Regions from separate parts of the Paenibacillus sp. HWE-109 genome, predicted to be linked through region 1. Evidence: riboswitches for the same ligand, from Rfam matches in the RefSeq annotation. Region 1 holds a riboswitch; the other holds the start of a gene.

Region 1 (7,499 bases):
ATACGCCAACCTGCCGTTGACAGACAAGGGACGATGCTCTGTGCCGTGATTCTCGATTTCAAAAAGCGGATTCGCCGCTAACTCAGCAAAGACCTCCGGATTCGCCGCGATCCACCGCGCGTTGATGAACAAGGTCGCGGGGATCTTCTCCTTGATCAAATATTCGATCAGCTTCCGGTCGTATCCACTGCCCTCTTTCCCTCCGCAAGCGTCAAACGTCAGCGCTATCACTTGTTCCTTCGTGACCATATGCGTCCGTACGCCTGCGACTCGTTCCCCCCACTTATGGGGAGCGATTTGGCTGTAACGGTCAACCAAGTCAGAGATATCCGATGCAGACAGGGAGGTATGTGTTACGGTTGCGGGCGGGCGGGACTCGGGAGTGGGCGCTGGCCCCGGTGCAAGGCCGGGCGCGACTGTTGGCTCCCCTCTAGGCGTCTCCGAGCTCAGCGCTGAAGTGGGCGCTGACTCGGAGACGCGGTCGGGCGCGGCCGCTGCTTCCCTGCCAGACACCACCGGGCTCGGCATTGAACTCGTCGCCGAAAGCGGCAAACTTGCTTCAGCCGACTCCGCAGCGCTCTGCGAACGGCTTGACTGACAGCTTGACAGCGCCATCATCGCGAATAGAAAAAAGAGAAAGCACAAGCTGCGCTCTCTCATTTGTGCTTTCTCCAGTCAAGTCCGCTCTTCTCGAGCAGATGTCCAAAATCGTTCTCCAGCCGTTTCTCCTCCGCTTTGCGTGCAGCTTCTGCCTCAGCTCGGAGCGCATCCTTGCGCGCCTGTTCCTCCGCTTTCATTGCGTCAGCCTGAGCCTTCAGCCCCTCCAGAATTTCTGGGCGAAGCAAATCCTTGAGCGTTGCCGGTTTATCTTGCACACTGGTATCAGCGGTTGTGGACGACCATTTCTTCTTAGCCATAACGGGTTCACCTCTGTTCTATTTCTCACACAGTTTTCCCCTTTATTGTACAACTCTACTCGTGCAAATGATAGGGGACAGTGGCGACAACGATATCTTTGTCCGCTTGAAGTTTGGAACGAATACGCGCCGCGGACTGATTGTGGAGCAGTCGGTGCCACCATTTTTTCGGCATAAATTGCGGCAGAATGACCATAATCGATTGTTTTTCCGAAACATGCGTATCGATCCGTTCGATAAATTCAGCCAGCGGCTTCAGAATCGTCCGGTAACGTGATTTGAACACAACAAGCCTTACGCCAGGGTCCCATTTGTCCCACTTCTCCTGCATCGCTTCTTCATCCTCATCGGAGAATGATACGTAGAAAGCAATGACGTTGGGCGATAACGATTTGGCATAGTTCAAGGATTGCGCAACAACGCGGTGAATCCCCGCTACGGGGACAATAATAACAGGCTCCTTCGTGCACACACGCTCATGCTCGATATCAATGCGCAGTTGTTTGGCAACGTCATCATAGTGATGACTCACCTTCGTAATGAGCCAGAGCAGGATTGGCGTCACGATAATGACGATCCAAGCACCCTCGCTGAATTTGGTGAAACAAAAGATCAGCAACACGGCAAAGGAGACAATGCCTCCTAAACCATTAATAAGCGACTTGCCGATCCAGCCTTTCACGCGTTCTTTCAACCATTTGCGGACCAGACCGCTTTGCGCCAGTGTAAAGGATAAGAAAACGCCAATTGCGTATAAAGGAATAAGTGCATCTGTTTTACCTTTGAAAATGATCAAAAGAATACTGGCCAGGACACCTAGCGTGACAATCCCGTAGTGAAAAGACAACCGGTCTCCTCGGTATGAGAACATACGCGGGAAGTTTTTATCTTGAGCCATGATGGAAGCCAAAATAGGGAATCCGTTGAAGCTGGTATTGGCAGCCAACACCAAGATCAGCATGGTGCCGATCTGCGTGGCATAGTATAGCGTTCCACGGCCAAAAGCTTGCTCCGTAACCATCGATAAGACGGATGTGTGACCATGCGGATCAGGCGCGATGCCGTATCCCAAGCTGAGCAGCGTCACACCGCCGAATACGATAGCCAACAGCGTGCCTAGCGAAGCTAATGTGCGCTTGGCATTTTTCACGGATGGTGTGCGGAAATGCGGGACAGCGTCGGAGATAGCCTCGATGCCAGTTACGGCTGAACAGCCGGAAGAGAATGCTTTCAGGATGACGAATAGCGTCAATGAACTTGTCATGGAGCTTGGCGCGAACTGAATCGGATGCATGTTCATCGAACCGCTCAGCATGTCGAAAATCCCTTTGCCAATCAGCAGTAAAATACAAAGAATAAAAAAGTACGTCGGAATCGCGAACACAGTTCCAGACTCGGATGTGCCTCGCAAATTAAGCCAAACCATCAGCCAAACCAAGATCAAAGCAATGGGAACAATATATGGCACCGTGATTGGAAATGCCGACGTGATGGCCGTCACACCGGCCGAGATCGATACCGCAACGGTTAATGTATAATCGATAAGCAGCGAAACTCCTGTGAGTCTCCCCCAAACCATGCCTAAATTTTCTTTGGCTACCATGTAGGCGCCACCGCCCATAGGATAAGCCTCAATCACTTGACGATAGCTGAGCACAAGCAGCGTAATCAAAGCGATAATGGAAATCGCAATCGGCAATGAGAATGCAAAAGCAGCAATGCCCACTGTTGCAAGCTCTAATAGAATTTGCTCTGTACCATAAGCCACCGAAGATAGCGCATCTGAAGAGAGAATGGGTAATGCTTTCCAAACCTGCATTTTTTCAGATTCGAGTTCTGCCGATTTGAGCGGCTTGCCGAATACAATTTTTTTCAATGAATCGCTTGTCATGCTGTGAAATTCCTCCAAATTAGTCTAGTATTGAGTTCTTTTCCCTTTTTAGGACGCAAAAAAACACAAGGATAGACCTTGTGCTTAGCCACATGTTCTCCTTTCTCACGATCGCTTACGAGGTTAGCTGACGGGTTCGGGCCGCGAGAAATCTGCCCTAAAGGTACAATATCATGCACCTTATTCACCCCGTTGAAACCTATGGTTCCCCCGCTTTTCTATTCAGAAAATTAAGCGAAATATTCAGTTATAACTACGTTCTGAATACTACTCTCTTCTCAGTTCATAGTAAAGGATGGAAAAGTCTTAAAAAGTATTATTCCAACCTCTCATTCCTCCAATAATTCGCTTACAACGTTTTGGATCTCTCTCTATCTCTTTTTATCTTCCGATATCGTAGTTCTAGGTCATTTCACAGAAAAAAGCTGCCTTGATGGCAGCTTTTTTTCTTCTAACTTCTGACATGAGAATTGCGAGTTGACATTTTTTGTTTAAAAATCATCTTTTTCCATATAAGTGGAATACCGCCTATGAGGAATAAATAGCGCGCATCGATCATTTTTTTGATCAAAGCAGCGAATTTCCCCTTTACTTTTTTCACTTTCAAAGTGCCAACAGCTTCTCCGCGTCCCAATGAAGCCACAGTCCCTTTGTAGTCATAGGCAAAAGGTCTCAGCGGTTTCCCACGCAAGGTATAAAGTAAATTTCGGGCTGTGTTATAGCCTTGCTGGACGGCGATTTGGGCGTTCGCGGGGTATGGTGTCCCTTCCGGACTCATAACAATGGAGCAATCTCCTGTAATAAACACATCAGGGTATTGCCACGAGCGCAGGTAATCATCCACTTTCACCCGCCCCCGCTGCACATCGAATCCAGCTTGCTGCAGCAAGGCGTTCCCGCGAACACCCCCCGACCAAATGATCGTGCCTGCTCGAATGAACTGTCCATCTCCGAGCCGGACGCCGTCCGCTTCGCAGGCTTGAATGGCAGTCGACAACTTATACTGAACGCCTTTGCGGCGCATCACTTCCATGCCGTATTCCACCAAATCATTCGGCAATCCTGGCGGTAGGGCTGTTGGCGAGGCTTCCACATTAATGATTTGCACGAGAGCCGGATCTACATCATAAGTCCTGCATAGAACCGGGATGCGATCGGCCAATTCCCCGACGAACTCCGTTCCCGTAAAGCCCGCACCCCCAATGACGAATGTCAGATACTCTTTGTGCTGGGGATTCATTTTATACTTGGCAAACATATATTGGGTATGCTGGCGGATGAACCGCACACTATTAATGCTATGAATCGACATCGCATGCTCCCGCAACCCCGGAATGCCGAACGTCTCCGTCTCACTGCCCAAACCTACGACAAGGTAGTCATAGCTCAGCGTATCATCCGTTAAAACAACCTTTTTGTCCGCTGGCAGGATTTGCTGAACGGTGGATTTCACGAAATGAATTTTGCGTTCATCGATAAGATCCCTGATCGCGACGCGGGCATTCTCATGATGATCGGTACCCGCTGCGGGCATATGCAGATGCGTCGTCATATAATGATAATCATGCTTGTTTACCAAAGTAACCGTCATTTCTCCCGATCTGATCAGCTTCTGCAGCCTGATCGCTGTAACAACACCGCCATACCCTGCACCCAGAATCACTACTTTCGCTGGTTTCATCTAAATCCTCTCCTCCGATTGAATCACTTATGCTCTACTGAATCGTGATAATCTGAGGACCAAACCCATGAAAGTGGATATGTGAAAATAATCACATAGTTAATCGAGGGTGACGGGCGGTTTGGCTCTCTCTATATGTTATGATTCAACTCCTGAAAAATCACTAGAAAATCGTCTACGACAAACAAAAAAAAGCCGGAGTGCCCATCCACTCACAGCTTCTTAGGTTTCGCTATATCTTGCAGCCAACGCAGCCGAAAACAATTCATCCCCGCCACCCCAAGCTCTTCCAGCAAGCCATAATTGGCCCAAGCCCCGACGACAGCCCCTATACCGGGAACCAACTGAAGCATTTTGCGAAAATCAATCGTATCGCGGTATTCCTGCTGCAACTGCTTCCAATCCACTTGATCCATATAGGCCTCAGCCGGCGGAAAAGTGTCAGCCACGCTGCGCCAATTTTTGATGGTAAGCAGAAGCTCGGGTTTCTTCTCATGGCTGGAAAAAGCCAATTGAAACACATAGAGAATGAATAGACGCTCTCTGTAGTCCTTCGTCGAATAGCCATAGACATGCGCCAGCTCAAACAGAAATTTCAACTTGATGCCAATTAAAATAGGGAAATCCGCAAGCCCAAGCAGAATCCCTCCCGCTCCTGTCCCTGCTCCCTCGGCAGCGGCGATCTTCTTATAGAGCGCCAGCAATTCCTCTGCTTTCGCATCGCGATCTGCCAAAGAGAGCCCTTGCAGCGGCCCCTGCGCAGGGATGTAATTGATGCCGAACAGAGTTGTCTGAATAATGCCTTTTACCGTTGCGGTAATCGTCGCATGAACCTTGTCAGGGATCAAATTATTGATGCCTGTCTGCATCGATTTGGACGCTCGTTCCACGAGATTTGGGAGCTTATGCTGCCGGATTTCCCAACGTTTGAGCTGTCTGGCCGTTTGCTGTTCGTACAGGGTGTATTCGGACTCCACTGATTTCACCACCGCCATCCCAATAAAGAATTTTCACTACAAGTATATACTTTAAGCAGCCACTTGCACCACCTGGAAAACCTTAACGAATAACAAGTAAAAGTGCAAAACCAACAACCCCCGCAGCCACGATATAACTATCCCGGTTCTGCCACTTTAAAGTACTTTTTTTCAACAGCAGCTGCCTGCCGTCGATTTTCTTCATTTCCATGGCGACAGTCAGCTGCTCGGCTTTGTGGAACATGGCAAGCAGCAGAGGAACGACAAGCGCAGGGATATCCCGTGAGCGGACAGCTCCCGGACGAATGGCTGCCTTGCCTCTTGCTCGGACAATCGCTGAAAACCGCGTCCACTCCCGTAATATCATCGGAATGAACCGAAACATCATGGAGACGGCAAGCGAAAATGATTCAACGGGCAGCTTCACTTTCCGCAGATATTTCAAAGCCCAATTCAGTCCAGCTACCAATTGTCCGTAGGGTGTTGTCACGGCGAGCCAATAGCCATCCATGAGAATAAGAAACAGTCGCGTCACCGTGAATGCCGTGCTCCAACCGCGTTCCAGCGAGTAGCCCAGCCGGAACGATCCCTCCGGCGACGTCCAGTTCATGCCGGCAAGCCAGATCGAGAGGACCATGAAGATAAGGAATGGCACCGCGATCTTCCAACTGCTGCGCAGCACGCTGCGCGGCAGGCCGAGGCTCGCGAGGCCAAGCAGCAGCGCGGAAGCCGCGAGGCCGCTCCATGTCATCTGCTGCATCGTCCCGATGACGAGCAGCAGGTAGAGCAGCCACTTCGCGCGCGGATCGACCCGCAGCCACGCGGCCTGCGGGGGCGGCGCTGCCGCGCTCGCTTCGCGCGCGGGCGGAGCATCCGGCGCTGCCGCTTGCGGCGCCGGAACTTCAGCGCTGCGGCGTTCGCGCAGCGCCTCGAGCATCGCCGGCGCCGCAAGCTCCGGCGTGAGCAGGTCCGGCGCGATGGCGATGCCATAGCGCGCCATCGCAAGCGCGGCCTCCACGCAGCTCGGGAGGCCAACCCCGGCGCGCGCCAGCAGCTCCGGCGCGCGGCACAGCGCTTCAGGCGTGCCGTCGAAGACGAGCGCGCCGCGGTCTAGCACAAGGACACGGTCTGCCAGCGGCAGGAACGTGTCCAGATCATGCGTGGCGATGACGAAGCCGCCACGCTCCCGCTCGCGAATAAGGCGCAGCAATTCGCGAACGGCCGCCGCCTCGAGGCCGGCGGTTGGCTCATCCATGAGGAGCCAATCCGGCGCCGTGGCGAAGGTGGTAGCCAGCGCAAGCCGGCGCTGCTCTCCGCCGCTAAGCGCGAAAGGCGAGCGCTCCATGGCAAAAATGCCACGTGGATCGTGCTCTTCACACGCCTCCCGAATGCGCCTGTCAGATTCGCTAGCCACCAATTTATACGGTCTGAGCGAGTAGGCAAACTCTTGCCTTATACTCCGGGCAAACAATTGCTGCTCAGGGAACTGAAACGTCAAGCCAAGACGCAGAAGATGCGCTTGATTCACTTTCCTTTTGTCCCACAGCGGCTGTTGGTCAATGGCTATTGATCCGCTGTGCGGCTCTAGAATCCCTGCCAAGACTTGCAGAAAGGTCGACTTTCCCGAACCTGTATGACCTATTAACAGCGTTACGGAACCATCCGACAGCTCGAGACTAAGCTCTTTTAATAAGTGGCGGTTGGGATCATCCGGGGCTTGTACCCCTATACGGTTCAGAGTTAAAGGCACGGAGCAGCCACCGCCTCTGCCAGTTCGTCCATATTCAACGGAAGCAACCCCAATTTACACCCCATCTGCAATAGACTAATAGCCGTCTTAACAGCAAAAGGCGCATCAAGTCCCAACGCCGTACAGGGTGTCATAACAGCGAGTTCAGCCTCATTGTCACCATAAAAAAAGGCTCTTGGCTCGCCATCATACGTAATTCGTCCTTCACCAAAACCAATTACACGCGTGGCGTCCGCGACCTCTTCCAAGCGATGCGTGATCCAGACAATCGTGGTTCCCTGCT
Region 2 (7,499 bases), 1.9 Mb from region 1:
GTTATTGCGACGGCGGCCAATACTGGCGGGGCAACAGATGTAACGCTCAATCTGCGTTGGTTGGACAGCAACAAAACGTATTTGGTGGAAGACATTACGATGGATGACAGCGGCAACAGCTCCTATATGTATAAAGGAAAGTTTACCGGAGCACAATTGAAATCCACCGGATTATCCATTAATCTAGCTGAAAATACGTCCAAAGGCAAAGCGTTCTGGCTGCAAGAGGACAATGCCTCGTCTGGCATGCAAGTTCTCTATGCGGATGAGAAAGTTTCCTCTTTTACACAAGTGGAAGGCGCTTCCAGCTTGATGGTGAATGTGACCGGGACGGCTAATTCAACCGGGAAAGTTATCGTCTTTGACCGGACAGCCAATAAAGCGATTACGAGCGATGTTGCCATCGGCGCCGGCGGCACGGGCAGTGTGACAATCAATTCCGGAACGAAGTTCGAGGCGGAAAGTCTGACAACGCTGGTCTCTACGGGCGACACTTCGGCGAACGGTGCGGATGCGGCAGCGAGCAACGGTTCGTTAAGCTATGGCAATTTCAACGCTGCAGGGGATTGGATACAATACACGGTGAATGTGCCAAGTCCTGGCACTTACCGATTGAAGACACAAGTAAAGAAGCATCCAAGCCGAGGGACGGCGCAATTGTACATCGACGGGACAGCTCAAGGTTCTCCCATAGACGAGTACCAAAGCGCTCAAGCCTATGTCGAGGTGGATCTGGGCAACGTTACCTTCAACACGGCGGGCAACAAGCTGTTCAAATTCCAAGTGACAGGCAAGAACGCGAGCAGCAGCGGTTACGGGCTGGCAACGGATTATATCCGGCTAACCTATCAGTCGCCGGATATTCTGCTCCCGCCTGCGGTGCCGGAAGCGGTGAAGTACGAGAATGAGAGTTTGACGACGACCGTCTCATCGGGAATGACTTCCGCGATTGCGGCGGACACGGCTGCAAGTAATGGCTCGTTGAGCTATGGCAATGCAACCGCTGTAGGCAACTGGGTACAGTACACCGTGAATGTACCGTCTACCGGCACGTACCGCGTCAGAGTGCAAGTCAAGAAGCATCCAAGTCGCGGGATCGCGCAACTGTATATTGATGGAGCGGCTCAAGGCGCGCCAATCGACGAATACCAAAGTGCGCAGGCGTATGTCGTGGTTGATCTAGGCGATGTGACCTTCGCTGCGCCTGGCAATAAACAGTTCAAATTCCAAGTGACAGGAAAGAATGCCAGCAGTGCTTCCTACGGCTTGGCAACGGATTATATTTCACTGACGAAGCAACCGCTCATATTGGAAAATGAGAGCTTAACGACGTCCGTTTCTTCCGGCGACAGCTTCGCCAATACGGTGGACACGGCTGCAAGTGGCGGCAGCGTGAGTTACGGCAATTTCAATGCCGTAGGCGATTGGATTCAGTACACGGTGAATGTGCCGACAGCGGGGACTTACGCCATCAGCGCCAGAGTCAAGAAGCACCCGGACCGTGGGACGGAGCAACTGCTGATTGACGGCGTGGCGCAGGGAAGCCCTATCGATCAGCATGATAGCCCGCAGGGCTATGCGATCGTCGGATTGGGCGAGAAGATCTTCCCAACGGCGGGCAACAAGCTGTTCAAGTTCCAAATTACCGGCAAGGATCCGGGAAGTGCGAGCTTGACCTTGGCGCATGATAGCATCATCCTGACGAGGATCAATTAGCGGTTGATTCGTAATAAGTACGGTTATTAAACTAGTTGGTAATTGTTTCTATTCCGCAAAAGTTGTAACCTTGCGTCGAACTGTGCTAGTCTAACATAGACAAAAAATGCCGAATCCATGAGCAGCAAAAGCTCTGGTACGGGGGACTTCTTTACTTGGGGTGAATGATCAGTTGGCTTGCCAATTGGACTAGGGAACCTCTTCCCGAACCCGTCAACTAACCTCGGAGGCTTCAAGGAGGCAAGGGTTTGAAGGTTTTGGCTAAACGTTTTATTGGTTCCTGCGCAGTTCTTTGCGCCGCAGTACCCTTATTTACCGCGCAAGCAGCAGCGGCATCGCCAGCTGACCATCCTGTAAAGGTTCAGGTCAATGACGAATTGCTTAAGTTTCCGGAAGTGCAGCCTTACATTGATGAGCAAGGCGTCATGCAGGTTCCGCTCCGAGTTCTATCTGAGAAACTGGGCTATCAAGTGAGCTGGACGAAGCAAGCAGATGCGATTGTCGTTACGCTGCTGAACAAGCAGCAGTCGATTCTATTGATCACAGATCAGCAGCAAGCGATTGTGAACAGCAAGAAAATCAGTTTAGAGAGCAGTCCAACGGTCTATCAAGGCAACACATACGTTCCGCTGCGTTTCATTACCGAAACCTTCGGATCTCCGATAGAATGGAATGAAGCTAATCAGATTGCTATTGTGGATGTCGACGGGAAGTCGCACAAGCCTGCTTGGATTGCACCGCCGCCTGCGCCGCCTGTGATGAAAGCAGCAGCCGTTGTTCCTTCTATGCCGGAGCAGATTGTCCAGACGGCCAATGCGTACATGGGTGTGCCCTATATGTGGGGAGGTACAACGCCGAGAGGATTCGATTGTTCCGGTTTTGTACGCTATGTATTTGAAGCCAAAGGCATTGAACTGCCTCGAACATCCGCGGAAATGCACAGTGCGCTCAGTAATTCAGTAACCGATTTGCAAGTAGGCGATTTGGTTTTCTTTGCAGCCAAAACGGTGAATCATGTAGGCATTTATCTGGGGAATGATCAGTTCATTTCGTCCACAACATCTCGAGGCGTTACAGTCGAGAGCCTATCGAGCTCGTATTGGAGCGCAAGGTATGTAGGAGCCAAAAGAGTCCTGTAATCATTGACTTTATCGAACATTTGTTTGCTAGGTTGCTTTCTATGGAAAGCATAGCAGGCAGATGTTCTTTTTTTGTGCGAAAAGATGCGATTTTTATCGAATTTTTATGGATTTTAGCCTATAATGAAGAAATGTTTGGAAGAAAGAGCGGGGGACACGAATGCCATGCAATTAAGCGTCTGGAAAAGCTGGTTTCACAAAAGAAAACATTCGGAACGAACCAACAGCATGGATACCGTGGAGCAAAGACCTGCCATACCGGAGGATATCCGGGAAGTCATCGAACAATTTTTTCGGACGTACAACCATTTCAAAGGGGCGCGCAGCCTCCAAACGGACACGTTTATTAAAGAAGTCTTCTATGCCACCAAGCAGGACCCGACAGATCAAAGATCCATTGAAGAGATGGAAGCCTATATTCAGTACAAAAATAAACATAGATTGCGGTTGAAATCCTATGTCGTAGATGAGTACTTGAGCTTGGGCGACAATGTGCGCATGATCGGTGTGACTAGAGAGTTCAGCAACAATCAGCGAAATCGTGTGCTTTATTTTATTATGAAGGAAAATGAATCATGGCGATTCCATCATATTGCAAGATCCCATCATGGCAAGGTGTTGGATAAGTTCCAAGTGAAAGAACAAACCGGATTTGTGATTGGGAATGAAAAGGCTGCTCTCCTCTTCCTGACGCACACGAGTTCCTTGGATGCATCCACCTTCATGTTGGGTGATTACGTGCATGTTGAGGGTTACCTGGAAGTCGAGCAAGAAGTGAGCAGCTACCTGTATTACCATGTTGTGCGAATGAACCGCGTTCACTAGGGACTTAGAACTGAAGGGACGCCCGGTACAGGGAAGGATCCCACTGAACTTTTCCGCCCAAGGACTCCATGATGGCCCTAAGCGGCATATAAATATGACCATCCTTAATCGTTGGCGCCTCGGGGAGCGTAACGGATTTGCCGTTGACTTTCATGACAGCATGATCCGGCTGCAGTTCAAGCTGTTTGGACCCATACTGAACACTTAATGTACGCGTAGCTTCCTGCCACTGAAACTTGGCTCCAATTCTCTCCAATATCCCGCGAAAAGGAACCATGCTGGTTTCCTGCAGCAAATAACCTCGGAATTCATGGACGAACTGCCCATTCACCTCAAGCTGGATCTGTGGATGATCCAAGCGTTCCACCACGAAAGCATTGCTAAGCTCACGTCCTGCACTTCGCAGCATAGTGCCGTTCGCATACAGAGATGAGCTTGCGCCTCCATCCAGATTCATTGCATCCGTTAGTCCGATCTTCAGCAGGACCTCCGCCATATCGGCCATAGTGGCCGTAGATAGCGTCCCCATGACCATTTGACGGGAAGCATCTATCCCAATGAAGCTGCGCACGTTAGCGCTTGTCGTTATCTTAGGATCGGTAAATCCATCCCGCTGCGCATCCAAATCAACCACACCATTGGTCAGCAAATGCGGGCCTGCGCCAATAGCGGCATCAACAGTCGGCAATTGGACGGCAGAGCCGTTGTCTTCGTTATGGAGAGCGGAGACGAGTTGGACGGAATCACCGAGATGAATATTCGGCAGCACATGGGTGCGATTATTGGCGCTATTGCCTAATAAAAATACATACCCGTCTTCCGGCATATTGACGCTATCTGTTGTGATATTGGTAACCTTGCCTTCGCGCAAGACAATCTTCGTTGAATTGGGGAAGCCGATAGAAGCCCCGAAGTCACGTGTATACCATACGACTTGATCTTCCACGTCATCGCCCCAGTATTTATTCACGCCCCAGGCTGCGAATTTATAGGCTTTGCCCTGATGGGTAACGCTGATTTGCTGCTCTGTTTGCATGCGCTGCAAGCTTGCGGTTTTGTCGGCGTTGACAAGAAAGGCAGGGTTCGTGCCGGAATGTACGATTTCACCGGAGCTGACAAGCAGCCCGTTCGGGTATCGGTTGGCTTCATTTTGTTCATACGCATCGAAAAAAGTGCCGTTGATGCCAGCAATCGCATGGCTTCTGTCTAACATTGAAGCGAAGGACTCATCGTGACCGATGCCTTCAGCCGCCGTAACAGGTTTAACGCGCAAATAGGGGTCAGTCAGATCAACGGTCACCCATTGCGCAGTAAAAGACTTGCCATTATGGGATACGGTCTGACTCTTGGTTTGTACCGTTCCAAGAGCGGAAGCGGACGAAGGGAAAATTGCGACAGCCGAGAGCATACAACCCAGCATGGCGATGTGAGTGAAAGTGCGGTAACGCCTGTGACGCATAGCAGGGATCATCCTCTCTGAAGTTACTTCTTCTTTAATTCGCGCAGCGAGTAAAACGTTCCTCTCCAATAGATGCCACCTTGTTTCCAAGTGAGCCAGACGGATCGAACAATGGTATACAGAAGCAGCGAAGAGCTGACTGGCAGCAGATAAGCTTCGTCTTTGCGTTTGCTCATTAGTCGTGACATCAGCTTGCGATACAGCAAAACTTGCAGAACAACTACAACGGCATATAGGGCTCCGCGCCAATCCCACAGGAAGAGAAGTCCGATCCAGGGGAAGATGAAAAAGAGGAGCTGCCCGAGACAAGCAAGCAATGCGACCGTGTAGCTGTACCGAAATCCAGAGAATAGATTTTTCTCAAGGCCGACGATAGCTTCTTTCAGTGAGCGATACCATTCTACTTGCAGGACATGTTTACCAGACAATACCTTCTGACGGAAGCCTGCTTTTTTTAAGGAAATGCCTAATTGCAGATCATCATCAGGCCTCAGCGCGATAGCTTTATGCGTGCCGATCGCCTCATAAGCCGTACGGCTGACCATGTTGAAAGCACCGATTCCGATGCCTGGTTCACGGGAATTGTCCAGATTAGCTCGCCAAGGACGCACGAAGAGCGAGAAGGAGAACAAGAAGAAATGTACGAAGCCATTCAGCAAAGTGCCTCGTGCAAGCATATTAGGTGTTAACGTGAGGTGGTGCACATCCTGTTCCTTCATATAGGAAACGGCATCTGTAATCGTATGGGGAGCGAATAGGATATCGGCGTCCGTGAAGAGCAAATATTGGCCCCGGGCTTGCTGATAGCCTTGATAGAGAGCATGGTTCTTGCCCAGCCAGCCCTCTGGCAAATGCGTAATGTGGATAATTTGCAAGGGAGTTTGAACATCTTTCTTACGCTGCGACCACCTCCGCAATTCTTCAAGCCGGACGCCGGTCGCGTCCTGGGAGCGGTCATTGACAGCGATGATCTCCAGTCGTGGATAATTCTGAGAAAGCAAATAGCGAACCGTTTCGAGGATCGTGCTTTCCTCTTCTTTGGCAGCAATAATGACGGAGACGAGCGGAGGCTTGTCCGGGAGCTTGGTGGACCGAGCCAGGTTGTGCAGCAGATGCATCCCTTTGTGAGCATCAAGCGAGATGAATAGCCAGTAGAGGAGGGTGAGTATCGCAATAATGCCGAGGGTGGACATGGCCTACCTCCTTATGAAAGAATAGAAGTTGACCGCATTATAACATTCATCCGAGGTAAGGGGAAATTTTGCAGGATGCGTATGAGGGAGGCCGGAATGGCGGAGAAACGGATGGAGCCGCAGGAACACTATTGGAAAAAGATGAATGGCCAGCAGCTAGCCATATTCTTGGAAACGCTTAGGATTACGTCAGGAATGAAGCCGGAAATGCTGGCTTTTGTATGTATAGGAACAGATCGATCTACGGGAGACGCTCTCGGGCCTTTGGTAGGCAGCAAATTGGTAGAGCTTGGCTATCCGCATGTGATTGGGACGCTGCAAGCACCTTGTGATGCCAGCAATATCGTGGCTCGTCTGCAGGAAATTCCGCAGGACTGTGCCGTTATAGCCATTGATGCTTGTTTGGGGCTTAAACTGTCAGTCGGGATGTATCAGGTGTCCAATCGGCCACTGGCACCCGGAAAGTCTGTAGGGAAAGTACTGCCGCAAGTGGGCGATTATACGATTGCTGCTATCGTTAACGCAGACGGCCCCAGACAGTATAGCGTTCTACAAACAACTTCTTTGTATCATGTATTACAAATGGCAGATGAAGTAACGAAAGCAATTCAACATGCGTTTCCGCTAAGATAAGCAGCTAAGACAGAACGGAGAGATGAAGGATGGGACCAGGAGGTATGGGGCGACTATCCGATAGGAATCGACCTAAGGCGAAGTTGAAGGATGTATCGATGAAAAGGGTTTTGGGATTGTTCCGCGGGTACCGGGCGCAATTGGCTGTTATTATCGGTTTGGCGCTGCTGGCCGCAATCGTAGGCTTAATTCCACCCTTGGTTATGAAAGAGATTATCGATCAAGCCATTCCGCAAGGGAATATGAGGATTTTGACCGAAATGGCGCTATTGATGGTGCTATTGCCCGTTGTGAGCGGCGTTCTTGGCGTGTGGCAAAATCATTTGAATACCAAAGTCACACAAGGGGTTATTCGGGATTTGGGGCAAACGTTGTTCCATAATTTGCAGCGGCAATCGATGGCGTTCTTCACAGATGCCCGCTCGGGTGAAATTGTTCAGCGAATTACGGGGGACGTGCAGGCCGTGCAAAATGTGGTGACTTCACTTGTCGTATCTTCCATTACACAGATCGTAATTGTCGCTACGACGATTG

What was found. A riboswitch is a leader RNA that binds a small molecule or an ion and turns the genes downstream of it on or off. The one in region 1 is predicted to bind cyclic di-AMP.
Region 2: linked by a shared signal. The riboswitch ahead of LOZ80_RS36000 (C40 family peptidase) and the one ahead of LOZ80_RS27445 (APC family permease) in region 1 are both predicted to bind cyclic di-AMP.

Annotation. Positions count from the first base shown of each region.
Region 1 is NZ_CP091881.1:6,430,981-6,438,479, forward strand. It holds gene LOZ80_RS27435 (polysaccharide deacetylase family protein) at 1-660, opposite strand, end outside; gene LOZ80_RS27440 (YqkE family protein) at 657-917, opposite strand; gene LOZ80_RS27445 (APC family permease) at 973-2,808, opposite strand; cyclic di-AMP (ydaO/yuaA leader) riboswitch at 2,906-3,055, opposite strand; gene LOZ80_RS27450 (NAD(P)/FAD-dependent oxidoreductase) at 3,260-4,489, opposite strand; gene LOZ80_RS27455 (EcsC family protein) at 4,702-5,466, opposite strand; gene LOZ80_RS27460 (ATP-binding cassette domain-containing protein) at 5,549-7,216, opposite strand; gene LOZ80_RS27465 (energy-coupling factor ABC transporter ATP-binding protein) at 7,207-7,499, opposite strand, start outside.
Region 2 is NZ_CP091881.1:8,311,292-8,318,790, forward strand. It holds gene LOZ80_RS35995 (GH36 C-terminal domain-containing protein) at 1-1,716, shown strand, start outside; cyclic di-AMP (ydaO/yuaA leader) riboswitch at 1,814-1,963, shown strand; gene LOZ80_RS36000 (C40 family peptidase) at 1,965-2,855, shown strand; gene LOZ80_RS36005 (hypothetical protein) at 2,979-3,680, shown strand; gene LOZ80_RS36010 (phosphodiester glycosidase family protein) at 3,685-5,139, opposite strand; gene LOZ80_RS36015 (glycosyltransferase family 2 protein) at 5,163-6,332, opposite strand; gene yyaC (spore protease YyaC) at 6,429-6,965, shown strand; gene LOZ80_RS36025 (ABC transporter ATP-binding protein) at 7,064-7,499, shown strand, end outside.